DNA from 3 places in the Modestobacter sp. SSW1-42 genome. Region 2 is predicted to be linked to each of the others. Evidence: predicted binding sites of a transcription regulator. Region 2 holds the regulator's gene; each other region holds the start of a gene.

What was found. The regulator LexA, encoded in region 2, represses DNA repair genes until DNA is damaged. The targets are predictions, from matches to a motif close to TCGAACANNTGTTCGA.
Region 1: a site for LexA is predicted at 2,063-2,078, ahead of ACGBYP_RS18555 (DUF222 domain-containing protein). Genes of this name have one in related genera too.
Region 3: a site for LexA is predicted at 2,312-2,327, ahead of ACGBYP_RS09985 (DUF222 domain-containing protein). Genes of this name have one in related genera too.

What each region holds. Positions count from the first base shown of each region.
Region 1 is NZ_JBISCA010000005.1:264,075-269,236, reverse strand. Features, by position in the region: gene ACGBYP_RS18580 (putative bifunctional diguanylate cyclase/phosphodiesterase) at 1-161, shown strand, start outside; gene ACGBYP_RS18575 (hypothetical protein) at 151-294, opposite strand; gene ACGBYP_RS18570 (hypothetical protein) at 421-726, shown strand; partial or broken gene ACGBYP_RS18565 (epoxide hydrolase N-terminal domain-containing protein) at 786-1,028, opposite strand; gene ACGBYP_RS18560 (DUF4253 domain-containing protein) at 1,100-1,984, shown strand; gene ACGBYP_RS18555 (DUF222 domain-containing protein) at 2,096-3,301, shown strand; gene ACGBYP_RS18550 (DUF4234 domain-containing protein) at 3,482-4,003, shown strand; gene ACGBYP_RS18545 (DUF5925 domain-containing protein) at 4,070-5,143, opposite strand.
Region 2 is NZ_JBISCA010000005.1:378,428-383,589, reverse strand. Features, by position in the region: gene hflX (GTPase HflX) at 1-967, shown strand, start outside; gene ACGBYP_RS19005 (phosphatase PAP2 family protein) at 1,078-1,806, shown strand; gene ACGBYP_RS19000 (hypothetical protein) at 1,778-2,845, shown strand; gene lexA (transcriptional repressor LexA) at 2,927-3,733, opposite strand; gene ACGBYP_RS18990 (LysM peptidoglycan-binding domain-containing protein) at 4,032-4,628, shown strand; gene nrdR (transcriptional regulator NrdR) at 4,917-5,162, shown strand, end outside.
Region 3 is NZ_JBISCA010000002.1:952,379-957,540, forward strand. Features, by position in the region: gene ACGBYP_RS09975 (hypothetical protein) at 1-134, opposite strand, end outside; gene ACGBYP_RS09980 (dihydrofolate reductase family protein) at 192-728, opposite strand; gene ACGBYP_RS09985 (DUF222 domain-containing protein) at 842-2,308, opposite strand; gene ACGBYP_RS09990 (NAD(P)-dependent alcohol dehydrogenase) at 2,510-3,607, opposite strand; gene ACGBYP_RS09995 (M18 family aminopeptidase) at 3,677-4,960, shown strand; gene ACGBYP_RS10000 (hypothetical protein) at 4,965-5,162, opposite strand, start outside.

The DNA.
Region 1 (5,162 bases), 110 kb from region 2:
CCGAGGGCATCGAGACCGCCGACCAGGCCGACCTGCTGCGCAGTCTCGACTGCACCTTCGGCCAGGGCTGGCTGCACGGCCGCCCGATGCCGCTGCCGGTGCTGGCCGCGGAGCTCGCCGCCCGCCCGGTGCCCGCCCGCCGGCTCGCCGTCAGCGGCTGAGCGCCACCGCCGTCGGGACGAAGCCGACGAACTCCTCGGGGCGCTCCCACGCGGCGAAGTGGCCACCCGCGCTCCCGTGCTCGAACACCCGCAGGTCGAACTGCGCCGCGGCGACCGAGCGCGGCGCCTGCACGAGGTCGTGCGCGGGAACTGGCTGACCACGGTCGGGACGTCGATCCGGCCGGTCGGCGGGCTCTGCCGGGCGTAGGGCGCGAACGACGTCCCGATCGCCCCGGTCACCCAGTAGGCGGTGACCCGGGTGAGCAGCTGCTCGCGCGGGAACACCGACTCGACGTCGCCGCCGCAGTCGCTCCACGCGCGCAGCTCCTCCACGATCCAGGCCGCCAGTCCGGCGGGGGAGTCGCCGAGCGCGACGGCCGGCGTGTGCGGCCGGGTCGACTGCTCGGGCATGTACGCGCCCTCGGTCGGGGTGCCGGGCGGCCAGCGCGGTGGCGACGCCGCGGCCGATGTCGCCGCCGGAGACGGCGTGGCGTTCGTGCCCGAGCTCGGCCATCGCCTCGGCCACGACCCCCGCCATGTCGGCAGCGGGAGGGCCCGCTCGTAGCGCAGCACCGAGTCGGGCCAGCTGTGCAGCAGGACGACGGCGATGGCGTCGGGGTCGGCCGCGCGCTGGTGCACCAGGCGCATGCGTGCGGTGCGCTCCCACGGCAGGGCGCGGATCCGCTCCTCGTGCGGACGCCAGCCGTGGTCGGTGGCCCAGGTGCTGAGCAGGTCGGCGAGGTGGGTGGGCTCGGTGCTGCGGTCCCGACCTGCTGTGCCGGTGAGGTCGACGGGGCGCCAGGCCTGCAGGCGGCGGCGGAGGTCGTCGAGCACGGCCTGCTCGACGAGCGACGGAGCGGCGTCCATGGCGGGCAGCCTCGCGGCCCGCCTGTGGACAGAGCACCTCGGCTGTCGTGGGACTTCGGCAGGCTCGGGCCATGCCGATCTTCCGTCGCTCCCACGACCCGTTCGGGCTGCTGAGCCCGGCCATCGACGTCCCGCTGCTCACCGGCGGCCCGGCCGGCGAGGCGCCGGTCCCGCCGCTCGGGCCGCTGGTGCTCGGAGGTGTCAGGCTGCCTCCGGGGCGGCCCGCCTCCTCGCCGTCGCTGTGGCTCACCGACGACGTCGTCCCCGACGCCGTGCGGGCCTGGCGTCGGCTGGTGGACCAGTACCCGTCCACCGGCCTGTGGCCGTTGCTGCTCACGCCGCTCTCCGGTGAGGTGGCGCGGCCGTGGGACTCCGGCGAGCTGTACCCGGTGGACCTGGCCACGGTGGACGCCGTCGACGTGGAAGGGCTGCTCGGGGAGCGGTGGACGGACAGCGTCGTCCCCATCGGCGGGCCGACGGTCCACCCGGCGATCGAGCGGGCGCTCGCCCCGTTCGGGGCGGAGTTCCCCGGTCGTGCGCCGTCGCTGCCGTCGACAGCCGAGCCGGCTGTCGTGGCCGCCGCATCGGTTGCTGCCCCCAACACCCGGATCGGGCTGGTGCGGTGCCCGCGGCCGGCGGACGCCGTGGCCGCCATCGGCTGGTGCGGCGCGATCAACCGGCTGCAGTCGGAGGAGGTGTCGGCCGTGCTGCGCAGCTGGGAGGACCGGTTCGGTGTCGTCGTGGCCGGCCTGGCCTTCGCGACCGTCACGCTGCTCGTGCCGAACCCGCCGCGCGATGAATCGCACGCACTGTCGCTCGCGGCGGAGATCGCGGCCTTCTGTCCCGATGCGCTGTGGCAGGGGAGCGACGGGGCGTGGCTGGGGAGCGACGACACGCTCACCGGGCTGGCGCACATGCTCCTGCACCGCCCTGTCTGGCGGTTGTGGTGGGACTGAGTCGGTCGGCGGGCACGCGGCCGACCAGGCTCTGAGCCGGGAGTTCGGCTTGTCCGATGGTCGGTGGACCGATGGACTTCGAACACGTGTTCGAACGGCTCGGGAGGTGTCGTGGGAGAGCTGCAGTCGGCTCTGGACTCCCTCGCGGCCGACGACCTGACGCCGGTGTTCGGGCCCCAGCTGCTCGAGCGGCTGGCGCCTCTGCTGCGAGCGCACAACGCGCTCATGGTCGAGATCACCCGCACCGTGCGCGAGTGCGACAAGACCGGCGCCGCCGAGCACGACGGGCTCAAGACCATGCAGTCGTGGCTGCGCGGGCACGGTCGGCTGTCGACCAGGGCGGCGTCCCGGCTGGTGGCCGACGGGCGGGCGCTCGAGCACCTGCCGGCCGTCACGGCCGGGTTCACCGCCGGCGCCATCACTGCCGAGCAGGTGGGCGTCGCGGCCCAGGTGGCCACACCGGAGCGGCTGGCCCAGGCAGCGGCGCAGGGCGTGGACGTGCGTGGCTTCGACGAGGCGCTGGCCGAGGCGGCGGTCAACGCGCCGGCCCGGCTCCCGGAGGTCGTCGAGATGTACCTGGCCGCCCTCGACCCCGACGGACCCGAGCCCGACCCCACCGAGGGGCGCCGGCTGACCATCGCCAAGCACGCCGACGGCAGTGTGTCCGGCCGGTTCGACCTGGACGCCGTGGGTGGGGAGAAGGTCCAGGCGGCGCTGGAGTCGATCGTCCAGGCGGCCCGGCCGAAGGGCGACACCCGCACCCGCGCCCAGCAGAACGCCGACGCGCTCGTGCAGCTGTGCGACAACCAACTGGCCGGCGGTCACCTGCCGTTCCTCCGCAGCGAGAAGCCGCACCTCGTCGTCACCATCGGCATCGAGGACCTGCTCGACCCGAGCACCGCGCCACACGCCGCCGAGACCGGCTTCGGCGCGACGCTGTCGGCGGCCCAGGCCCGCTGGGCGGCCTGCGACGCCAGGGTCTCCCGGATGGTGCTGGACGCCGACGGGCTGCCGCTGGACGTCGGGCGGGCCAAGCGGCTGGTCCCCGCGCACATCCGCCGGGCGGTCGAGCGCCGCGACCGGCTCTGCGTCTTCGCCGGCTGCTCCGCGCCCACCCACTGGTGCGACGTCCACCACCAGCTCGAGTGGCTTCGCGACCACGGCGACACCAGCCTGGAGAACTCGGCGCTGCTCTGCGAACGCCACCACACGAAGGTCCACCACGGGTTCCGGGTCGAACGACCACCGGACGGCCGATGGCGCACCTACCGCCCCGACGACACCGAGATCGTCATCGGACCAGCGCTGCGGGTCTGACGTCTCGACGTGCCCGGGTCGAGGGCCTTCACGGCGTCGCGAGCGGCTGGTGTGACAGAAGGGTCGAAACCGGTACGACTCCGTCCGCTGAAGCGTCGGGGTGACGCTGCGCGGCTCTACGGTCGGCGGGCGCTGTCGGACCTGCCGGCGGCCTCGAACGGGGGTTCCACGATGTCCGCGATGGAAGAGCAGCCGGTCAAGCCCATGTACGCGCCGGCCCCGCCGCCGCCCGCCCACTACGCGCCGCAGCAGCAGGTCGTCAGCTACGGGCAGCAGCCGCAGCACCCGGCTCCGCAGCAGCACATGCAGTACGGCGTCGCGCCCCACGGCCGGCCGCTCGGCCCCGTCGGCAAGGTGCGCAGCACCTGGGCGGTGCTCGGCCTGAGCCTCATCACCTTCGGCATCTACGCCCTCTACTACCACTTCGCGACCCACGAGGAGATGAAGCAGCACTCCGGCGAGGGCGTCGGCGGCGCCATCGGTCTCGTGCTCTACATCTTCACCCTCGGCCTGGTGACGCCCTTCGTCCTCCCGAACGAGGTCGGCAACCTCTACGCCCGGCAGGGGCGGCCCCGTCCGGTCAGCGCCACGACCGGCCTCTGGGTCCTGCTCGGCTGGATCATCCTGGTCGGCCCGCTGGTCTGGCTGATCAAGACCAACGGCGCGCTGAACGCGTACTGGCGCAGCATGGGCGCCCGCTGATCCGATCCCGCTCGACGCCCCGCTCCTGACCACGGGAGCGGGGCGTCGCGGTCTCCGCCCGCCTGGTCAGAGGTAGCCGCCGATGTCCGGTGTCCGGTCGGTGAGGTCGGCCCGCTCCTCGCGCAGCGCGTACAGCTCCGCCAGCGTCGAGGCGCCGGTCGGCGCGGTCGCGGCGGTGCCGAGCCACGCCTGCGCCTCCGGGTGCGTCAGCCGGGCGAACTCCACCTTGCCCAGGCAGCGGCCCGGCCGGGTGATCGCCGGGTGCAGGCTGCCGACGTCCTCGTTGGTGGTCAGCAGCACGACCACCCGCAGGCCGTGGCCCAGGATGCCGTCGCACAGGTTGAGCAGGCGGCCCAGCGACGCACCGGCGCGCAGCTTGGCGTCGGTGCGCAGGTACTCGTCGCAGTCCTCGGCCACCACCAGCCGCCACTGCTGGTCGTCGTCCTCGCCGCGGTCGCCGTCGACGCCGGCGACCTCCAGCAGGTAGCCCGGGTCCTCGAACAGCCGCTCCGGGTCGGTCACGTAGTGCGTCTGGCACCAGGACGACCACTCCCGGCTCAGCGCCCGCGCCGCCGTCGTCTTCCCGGTGCCCGGCTCGCCGTGCCACAGCACCAGCCGTCCGGCCCGGCCGGCCACGTCCGGCATCGCCATCAGCGCGCCCAGCGGGCTCGCCGTGCGCGCGGCGTAGTTGCCGACCACGTCCGACCAGCCGGGTGCGGTCACCTCGCGGGAGGACATCGAACCGTCGCCGTCCTTCGACGCCGACCAGAACCGCATCCGCACCGTGCCCTCGGGCACCGCCACGGCCGCCCGCGCCGCCGCGACCACCTGGGCGACGACGGCCTCCACTCCGGTCGCCGTCGCGCCGCACGCCCGCACCCGGGTGACCGCCCGCCGCCGCTCCAGCTCCAGGATCACGCCGGGCAGCTCCACGCACAGCGTCGCGTGGTGGTCGAACCGCTGGTCGACCCGCAGCACCGCGCCCTCGGGCACCAGCGCGGCCAGGTCCTCGACCCCGCCGGGCACCGACTCGGAGCGGTAGTGCGGCAGCGCCCCGGTCCACTGCGCCTGGAGCATCAGCGCGGTGCCGACGTCCTCGACGTACTCCAGGGAGAGCCGGGGCACGACGGGCAGCGTCACGAGAGGTCTCCCAGCGGGT
Region 2 (5,162 bases):
CCTCGACATCTTCGCCCAGCACGCGACCAGCCGGGAGGGCAAGGCCCAGGTCGAGCTCGCCCAGATGCAGTACATGCTCCCGCGCCTGCGCGGGTGGGGTGAGTCGCTGAGCCGCCAGGCCGGTGGTCGTGTCGCCGGCGGTGGCGGCATCGGCACCCGTGGCCCCGGTGAGACGAAGATCGAGACCGACCGGCGGCGCATCCGGTCGCGGGTCAGCAAGCTGCGCAAGGAGATCGCCGGCATGGCGACCGCCCGCACCACGCAGCGCAACTCCCGCGACCGCAACGCGACGCCGAGCGTGGCGATCGCCGGCTACACCAACGCCGGCAAGTCCAGCCTGCTCAACCAGCTCACCGACGCCGGTGTGCTCGTGCAGGACGCGCTGTTCGCCACCCTGGACCCCACGGTCCGGCGGGCGGAGACCCCCGACGGCCGGGAGTACACGCTCACCGACACGGTCGGCTTCGTCCGGCACCTGCCGCACCAGCTCGTCGACGCGTTCCGGTCGACGCTGGAGGAGGTGGCGGCCAGCGACCTGCTGCTGCACATCGTCGACGGGTCCGACCCCGACCCGCTGGGCCAGATCAACGCCGTTCACGTCGTGCTCAACGACATCGACGCGTCCTCGGTCCCCGAGCTGATCGTGGTCAACAAGGTCGACGCGATGAGCGAGGAGGACGTGCTCCTGCTCCGTCAGGCGCTGCCCGGCGCGGTGTGGGTCTCGGCCTGCACCGGCGAGGGCATCGAGGCGCTGCGCGACATCATCGCCGCGCGGCTGCCGCACCCCGCGGTCCACGTCGAGGTGCTGGTGCCCTACGACCGGGGCGACCTGGTCGCCCGGGTGCACCGCGACGGTGAGGTGCTCGAGGAGGTCCACGAGGCCGAGGGCACCCGGCTGGTGGCCCAGGTCGACGCCGGCCTGGCCGCCCTGCTGGAGCAGTACCCCGCGCCGGCCCTCGAGGCCTGAGCGAGGACCCTGCTGCCCGCCCCGGCAGCGGGACGACAGGGCCGTGCCGCACTGCGGCACGGCCCTGTCGCGTCTCCGGGGCCGGCCGTCGGGGCCGGTACGGTGACGCGGTGGCCAGGAGCGGAGCGTCGCGACCGCTGACCCGGCCCGGGGACGCCGCCGCGCCGGTCACCGGCACCGGCCGGCCGCCGTGGTGGCTGCTCGGCGCCGCCGCCGTCGTCCTGGTGGCGGTCACCGTCGACCTGCTCGCCGGGGGCGTCCTGGAGGCGCTGGACCTGCGGGTGTCCACCGTCGTCGACCGCTGGGACCTGCGCGACTCCGCCGCCTACTGGCCGGTCTGGGTGTTCACCCAGGCCGGGGGGCGCGGCACGGTGCTGGTCCTGCTGGCCGCCCTCGTCGCCTGGACCGCGGTCCGCCGGCGCACCTACGTCCCCGCGCTGCGCATCGTCGTGGCGCTGGTGCTGCTCACCGCCGTCGTCTACGCGTTCAAGTGGGGCACCGGGCGGACCGCCCCCGAGTACCCCGGCTCGTTCTTCCACCGGGGCGGCGGCAGCTACCCGTCCGGTCACGTGGCCAACGCGGCCCTGATGTGGGGGGTGGCCCGCTGGCAGGCCGTGGAGTTCGGGCTGCCGCCTTGGGTGCAACGGGCCTGCTGGCTGCTCGCCGTCGTCGGGCCGTTCGTCACCGGCGTCACGATGGTCGCGCTGAACTTCCACTGGGTCACCGACGTGGTGGCCGGGCTGGCCGTCGGCGTGCTGCTCTTGGGCGTGGTTCATGCGATCGACGCGCTGCCGGTGTCACGCTGGGCCCGTGCCAGAGCGGGCCGACAGCAGGGTTGACCGCGCCCGCCGCCGGACCCGGGTGGCCGGGGCGGCGCTGAGCGCACCCCTGGGCGCCCTGGCCGTGCTGCTGCCGGCGACCCCCGCCGCCGCCGACGACACCTACGGCGCGCCCACGACCCGGTGCGAGATCACCGACGAGCGGCTGCCGGAGATCTCCGGGCTGGTCGGGGTCGGGAACGCGATGCTCGCGATGAACGACGGCGGTGACCAGGCCGAGGTCTACGTGCTCGACGGCGCCTGCGCGGTCGGCGAGGTGCGCACCGCCGCGGTCGACCCCTACGACCCCGAGGACCTGGCGCTCGGCGCCGACGGCACCGTGTGGCTGGCCGACATCGGCGACAACGACCAGCAGCGGGAGACGGTCGCGCTGATCGGCCTGCGTCCCGACGGCAGCAGCACGCTCACCCGGCTCACCTACCCCGACGGCCCCCACGACGCCGAGGCGCTGCTGCTGGCCCCGGACGGGACGCCGTACCTGGTGACCAAGGAGGTGCTCGGCGCCAGCTCGGTCTACCGGCCGGCCGAGCCGCTGGCCGACGGGGTGACGCTGCCGATGACCCGCGTGCTCGGGATGGGCTTCACGCTCACCGGCACGCCCGGGGGACCGGTCGGGCGCGCCGGACAGCTGCTGGTCACCGGCGGCGCGGTCTCCGCCGACGGGCAGCGCATCGCGTTGCGCACCTACACCGACGCCTACGTGTGGCCGCTGGCCGACTCCGACGTCGCGGGGGCGCTGAGCGGGCCGCCGGTGCGGGTGGCGCTGCCGGACTCCCCGCAGGGCGAGGCGATCGCCTTCGCCGGCAACGACCGCGACCTGCTGGTGACCAGCGAGGACCTGCCGGCCGTCGTCACGCTGGTGCCGGTGGCCGCCGCCGCGGCCCCCGCCCCGGCCACGGACGCCGCTCCGGACGACGCCGCTGCCGCACCGCTGGACCTGGGGGGCGGCGTCAGCCCGGTCACCGCGGGGCTGATCGCGGCCGCCGTGGCCACGCTGCTGGTCTGGATCGGCGGCCGGCTCCGCCGTCGGCAGGGCTGAGCGAGGACCTCCTCGCCCCCCCCCGCCTCCTCTCAGGGGCCGCTTCGAGCCTGCGAGGAGTGGGGGAGAGGGCGTCCTCGCTCAGACCCGGCGCAGGACGGTGACGACGCGGCCGAGGACGGTGGCGTCGTCGCCCGGGATCGGCTCGTAGGCCGGGTTGTGCGGTATCAGCCAGACGTGCCCGTCGCGGCGCTTGTAGGTCTTGACGGTGGCCTCGCCGTCGATCATCGCGGCGACGATCTCGCCGTTCTCCGCGGTCGGCTGCTGCCGGACGACGACCCAGTCGCCGTCGCAGATGGCGGCCTCGACCATGGAGTCACCGGCGACCTTGAGCATGAAGAGCGTGCCGTCGCCGACCAGCTCGCGGGGCAGCGGGAACACGTCCTCCACGGCCTGCTCGGCCAGCACCGGGCCACCGGCGGCGATCCGGCCGACCAGCGGCACGTACGTGGGGGTGGGGGTGGTCTCGTCGGTGCCGGTCGCGGCGGTCGGCGTCTCGGCCGGGGACTCGGTCATCACGCTGGTCTCGCCCGGCATGCGGACGTCGAGGGCGCGGGGCCGGTTCGGGTCACGCCGCAGCCAGCCCTTGCGCTGCAGCACCGAGAGCTGGTGGGCCACCGAGGACGCCGACGACAGGCCCACGGCCTCGCCGATCTCGCGCACGGAGGGCGGGTAGCCGCGGCGGTCGATGGAGTCGCGGATGACCTCCAGCACGCGGCGCTGGCGCTGGGTCAGGCCGTCGCCGGCCTCCCCGCGCTCGGGGAACTCGCGGACGGCGGCGACCGCTCCGCTCCCCGCGGTGGTGGCGTCGGTGCCAGGGGCGTCGGTCGTCGTGCGGCTGCGCCGCGAGGACCTCGTGCCTCCTGCCGTGGGGCCGTCGGCCGCCATGTGTCCTCCTCGTCCGGCTGCCGGGGCAGCAGTTCCCGGTCGCTGCCCGGCACCGGAGGGCCGGGAGCAGTCCGGTCAGCGATCTCGGGTGCACGGTAGCGGGTCACACCGGTGTAGTTCAAACACCTGTTCGAAGGAGTCGCGCGTCCAGGGGTGGACTTGTCGGAGGGATGCGGTAGACATCGCACAGACGTTCGAATCGAACAGGCGTTCGAGGCGGCCGCTGCCTCGGGGGGACCGCCTGGGCGCACCGGGCGTCCGACGACGTCCCACCGCCAGACCTCCAGGAGTGCCCCCGATGGTCAGCCCACAGCTCGACACCCCCGTCCTCTCCGTGGTGCCCGTCCCCCCGGTCCCCGCCGCGCCCGTGCGACGGCCGGCCAGGCCCGTCGCCCGGGTGGCGCCGTCGTGCTCCGAGCCGCTCGCCGGCCGGGGGCCGCAGCCGGTCGCCCCGGTCACCGGGCGCCGCGACCCGGTGCGCCCCGGCGCCCGGCCGGCCCGGCTCGACGGCCTCGCCGCCGGCCGTCCCGTCCGGGGTGGCTGCGCGGTCGAGGCGCGCCCCGTCGTGCGGGTGCGCCGCCGGGGTGTCGACCGGCCGCCGCCGGCGCCGCTGCGGCTCACCGCCCGTGGCCGGCGGGTCGTCGCCGGGCTGTCGATGGCGATCGGGCTGTCGGTCGCCGCGGCCACCGTCGTCACCGTCGAGCTCGGGCGCGAGACCGGACTGCAGCTGGCCGGCTCGAGCACCGTCGTGGTGCGGTACGGCGACACGCTGTGGTCCATCGCGCGCGACGTCGCCCCCGACGAGGACCCCCGCGCCGTGGTCGACGCCATCGTCGAGCTGAACGGTCTGTACAGCGTCGACCTGATGCCCGGCGCGGAGCTCCAACTGCCCTGAGCCGCGCTCCGGCGACCCTGGGTCACACCGTCTCCCGGCGTGGCGTGGCGAAGTGCCTGGTGCGGGCGGTGCTGCTGCGACGAGGGGCGACGCGCCGGACCCCAGGGGTTGCACCTGTAGTGGTGCGGGGCTAACCTCACCCCAACATCTTGTGTGACAGAGGTGTAGTTCTTCTCCACAGGCGCTTCCCCAGGTCAGCCCCAGGACATCCACCGGATGTCCCCCGGGCGGTCCACAGGAGACGTCACCACGGTCGCCCCGGCGGCCCGCCGATCGAGGAGGTGCCCGGTGCGCTGTCCGTTCTGCCACAGCCCTGACAGCCGGGTCGTCGACTCGCGGGAGACCGACGAGGGCGCCACCACACGCCGCCGTCGGTCGTGCCCGGTCTGCGGCCGCCGGTTCACCACCGTGGAGGAGCCGGTGCTCGCCGTCGTCAAGCGCAGCGGCGTCAGCGAGCCCTTCGACCGCAACAAGGTCATCGCCGGCGTGCGCCGGGCGTGCCAGGGGCGCCCGGTCGACGAGGGGCAGCTCGCC
Region 3 (5,162 bases), on a different contig from region 2:
TCGTCGCTGCCCAGCCGGTCCATCACCTCGGGCGTCACCGTCACGTAGGTGCGGACGTCCTCCAGCTCGCTGGGCTGCACCACCAGCCAGGAGTTCTCACCCTGTGCGTCGATCTCGATGTCGTCGTCGGCCATGCCCCCGCCCTACCCGCACCCACCAGGACAAACGCACGCGGCCGATCGGCCCGGCGCTCAGGCTGCCCGGTAGCCCAGGAGCAGGAGTCCCGACGGCGTGCGGGCCACGTCGACCAGCTCGAGCCGGCGCAGCTCCTCGTCGTCGGCGAAGAGCCGCCGCCCGCGACCGGCGAGGGTGGGGGCGACCACCAGCTGCAGCTCGTCGACCAGCCCGGCCCGCAGCAGGGAGCGGGCCAGGGTGGCACTGCCGTGCACCCCGATGTCGCCGCCGTCCCGCTGCCTCAGGGCGGCCACGTGCTCGGTCACCGGCCCGTCGACCACGGTGCTGTTCGCCCACGGCTGCGACAGCGGGGTGGACGTGACCACGTGCTTGCGGACGCCGTTGACGAAGTCGGCGAACGGCTGCACGTCCGAGCTCGGCCAGTACCCGGCCCAGTGGTCGTAGGTGCGGCGGCCCAGCAGGACGTCGTCCTGGCGCCCGATGACGTGCCCGAGGTGGGCGACGAGCTCGTCGTCGACCTCGAACACCCAGTCGCTCGGCTCCTCGGCGACCCCGTCGAGCGACATCAGCTGGTAGAGCACGACCTGACGCATCGGACTCCCTCTCGACGGCGTGGTGACGGGGGCAGGACCGGGCGCGGTCGCCGAACTCATCGGTGGACGGCGCACCACGGCACGCCGACGGGCGCCGTGCCGTGGTGGTCGGGTCAGGGGGGCGGCGGGTCGTCTGCCGGCGGCGGCTGCGTCGGCGGAGGTCTGTCGATCAGCACACTCGGAGGTGGTGGGCGGAGTCCGGGCGGTCGGGTGGTGCGGGTGACGCCCGAGGGTGTCGTGACGTGCAGGGTGCCGTCGTCGGTGAGCCGGAAGTGCCAGCCGCGGGCGAAGGTCTTGAGTCGGTGGTGGGAGCGGCACAGGCAGCACAGGTTGGTGCAGTCGGTGACCCCGCCGTCGGCGTGGGGGTGCACGTGGTCGAGGTCGGCCCAGCCGGTGCGTTGGCCGCAGTTGGGGAACCGGCAGCGTTGGTCGCGGGTGGTGACGAACGCGCACTGCCGGTCGGTGGGCGCGTAGGCGTCGGTCGGCGGCGGTGGTCCGAGGACCGGGCAGCTGCACGACCCGCGGTCCCGATGCTCACCGCAGGCGCGGCGAGCGAGGCGGATCAGCTCGGCGGGGGTCATGGTGGCCAGCAGCCGGCCGTCGGGGCCGGTGATGGCGTAGGTCAGGGTGCCGCCGTCGGGGGCGGTGAGGCCGAGGGCGCCGACGCGGGCCAGCAGCTCGCGCAGGTGGGCTGCGGTGATGGGCAGGCCGTTGACCTCGCCGGGCGCGGTGCTGGCGCCGGTGAGGCAGTCGAGGCCGGCGGTGATGCGGACGTCGGCGGAGACCTGCGGCAGGCCGTTGTCGGCCGCGCGCCGGATGAGCGCCGAGAGCACATGGGCGCGCAGCTGTCCGATGGGTCGTGCGTCGCCGTCGGCTTCGAGCATGCGGGCCAGCTGGTCGACGAGGTCGTGGCACTCGGCGGCCTCGTCGGTGGGCAGGTCGGCCGCCAGCGTCGCCCGGCCCTCGACCCCGCTGGGGTACACGCGGACGTCGGCGGTGCGTTCGGCGTCCTTGCGGCGCTCCTCTGCGGCAGCGGTGTCCAGCTGCAGCAGCAGCGCGGTGGCCCGGTCACGCAGGCGGTACACCGACAGGTCGCAGGCCCCGGGCAGGAGCGCGTCCTCGACCTGGCCGGCGATGTCGGCGGAGGTGTGGGCGAGCACGTCCGCGAGGGCGTCGGCCCGGCGCTCGTCGATCTCCCCGGCCTTGAGCGCGGCGAAGGTGGCGGGCAGCTTGTACCGCCAGGTCAGCGCCCGCTTCAGCCGGTGCGCGGCCGTCCCACGCCCGAGGTTCAGGACCACCGACAGCTCGGCCACGAAGAACTCGCTGACCCCCGGCTCTCCGTCCGCCGTCCAGCCCGGCCGCCGCGCACCTGGGCCGTCGGGATCGGCGGTCGCAGGACGTTGCGCGGCCAGGCCCAGGATCAGCTCGGCTTCCTCCGCGGCGTCCACGGCCCGACGGCGCTGCAGCACCCGAAGTTCGTCGGCCAGCCACTCCTGCGGCCACACCGACCGGTCAGGCAGCTCCGACCAGTCCTCGACCACCTGCCCACGGGGGCGCGGTAGGTGGGCGGTCGACGTCATGGGTCGAACATGCGTTCGAGGTACGACAGTTCTGGGCTGCCGCGGACGAGCGCCGTCTGCGCGGCGAGCTGACCGACGTCGAGGCCACCTGGCAGGAGGCGTGGGACCTGGCGCTGGCCGAGGCCCAGGGAGAGTTGCCCGAGTCTGCCGGACCGACCGTGGGGACGCCGCCGAACGGCGTCGTCCCCACGGCTGGCGCCCTCAGAGCGTCGCGGTGTCGATGACGAAGCGGTAGCGGACGTCGCTGGCGACGACCCGCTCGTAGGCCTCGTCGATCTGGTCGGCGGAGATGACCTCGACGTCGGCGCCGACGCTGTGCTCCGCGCAGAAGTCGAGCATCTCCTGGGTCTCGCGGATGCCACCGATCATCGAGCCGGCCAGGCTGCGCCGCCCGCCCAGCAGCGGGAAGGCCGGCACCTGCAGCGGCTCCTCGGGCAGGCCGACGTTGACCAGCGCGCCGTCCAGCTTGAGCAGGCCCAGGTAGGCGCCCATGTCGACGTTCGCGGAGATCGTGGAGACGATCAGGTCGAAGGTGTTGGCCTGCGAGGTGAACGTGTCCGGGTCGCTGGTCGCGAAGTAGGCGCTGGCACCCAGGCGCAGCCCGTCCTCCTGCTTCTTCAGCGACTGGCTGAGCACGACGACCTCGGCACCCATGGCGGCGGCGATCTTCACGCCGACGTGGCCGAGCCCGCCGAGGCCCACGATGCCGACCCGCTTGCCGGGGCCGGCGTCCCAGTGGCGCAGCGGCGAGTACAGCGTGATGCCGGCACACAGCAGCGGGGCGGCGACGTCGAGGCCCATGCCGTCGGGGATGTGCAGCGTGTAGGCCTCGTCGACGACGATCTTCTCGGAGTAGCCGCCCTCCGTGGGCCGGCCGTCCTTGCCGATCGCGCCGTAGGTGTCGGTGAAGCCCTTCAGGCAGTACTGCTCCTCACCGGCCAGGCAGTGCTCGCACTCGCGGCAGCTGTCGACCATGCAGCCGACGCCGGCGCGGTCGCCGACGGCGAACCGGGTGACCTCGGAGCCGACGGCGGAGACGGTGCCGGCGATCTCGTGGCCGGGGGTGAGCGGGAACAGGGTCTGCCCCCACTCGCCCCGCGCGGTGTGGATGTCGGAGTGGCAGATGCCGGCGTAGGCGATGTCGATCAGCACGTCGTGCGGGCCCAGGTCGCGGCGCTCGATGGTGGTCGCGGTGAACGGGGCGCCGGAGGAGGCGGTGGAGCGGGCGTTGACGGTCAGCACGTGGTGGGTCTCCTGGCGTGTCACGGGGGCGGGCGGGGCGTCACGGCGGACGGCCACGCTACGAGTGTCCGGGTCCGACCGGCGACCCACCGCACCGGACGCCGTCCCGTTGGGCAGGATGGCCGCATGCCGGAGACCACTGACGCGCTCGCCCTCGGGAACGACCTGCGGGCCTTCGTCGACGCCTCACCGTCGCCGTTCCACGCGGTCGCCGAGCTGGCCCGCCGGCTGCGCGCCGCCGGGTTCACCGAGCTCGCCGAGGCCGACCGGTGGGAGCTCGCAGCGGGCGGGGAGCACTTCGTCGTCCGGCACGGCAGCCTGATCGCCTTCCGGGTGGGCACCGCCCCCCTCGCCGAGGCCGGGCTGCGGCTGGTCGGGGCGCACACCGACTCCCCGACGTTCAAGGTCCGCCCGCACTCCGACGTCCGGCAGGCCGGGTACCGGCTGGTCGGCGTCGAGCCCTACGGCGGCGGGCTGTGGCACACCTGGCTCGACCGCGAGCTCACCGTGGCCGGCCGGGTCGCGCTCCGGGGCGGGGCGACGGCGCTGGTCCGGCTGCCCGGGGCGCCGCTGCGGCTGCCGTCGCTGGCGATCCACCTCGACCGCAGCGTGCGCGACGGCCTGACGCTGGACCCCCAGCGCGAGCTGGTGCCGGTCTGGTCGCGCGACCTCGGCACCGAACCGGGCCTGCGGGACGCCGTGGCGACCGCCGTCGGCGTGGCCACCGAGGACGTCGTCGGGCACGACCTGGTGCTCGCCGACACGCAGCCGGCCGGGGTCGCCGGCGCCGACGGCACGTGGGTCGCCGCGCCCCGGCTCGACGACCTGGCCTGCTGCCACTCCGGGCTCACCGCGCTGCTGGCCGCCCCGTCCGGCGCGCGCACCCAGCTGCTGGTCTGCAACGACCACGAGGAGGTGGGCAGCGGCTCGATGTCCGGCGCGCGCGGCAGCTTCCTCGAGGACGTGGTCGGCCGGCTGGTCGCGGTCACCGACGCCGGCGACGCCCAGGCCCTGCCCCGCGCCATCGCCCGCTCCCGGCTGGTGTCGGCGGACATGGCGCACGCGGTGCACCCGACCCGCTCCGACCGGCACGAGCCCGACCACCGGCCCCAGCTCGGCGGCGGCCCGGTGCTCAAGGTCAACGCCAACCAGGCCTACGCCACCGACGCGGCCTCCAGCGGCTGGTTCGCCGAGCGGGCCGCGGACGCCGGGGTGCCCGTGCAGTGGTTCGTCACCCGCGCCGACCTGCCCTCGGGCAGCACGATCGGCCCGCTGACCGCCACCCGGCTGGGCATCCCGACCGTCGACATCGGCGCCCCGATGCTGGCGATGCACTCCTGCCGCGAGCTGGCCTCGGCCCTCGACGTCCCGCTGATGGTCGGCGCCCTGACGGCCTGCTTCGCCGACTGAGCCGTCAGCCGGCCTGGCAGACGCCGGGCTCGAGGTCGGCCGGCAGCTCGCCGGCGGCGCACACGGCGTCCCGGTCGGCCGGCTGCCACGCGCCGTCGGCGTGGTGGAAGACCTGCACGACCGGCCCGGAGGTCGGCCCGGAGGTGCCGATCACCGCCCAGCTGCCCGAGCACACCGGGTCGGTCAGCCGCACGCCCGGCGC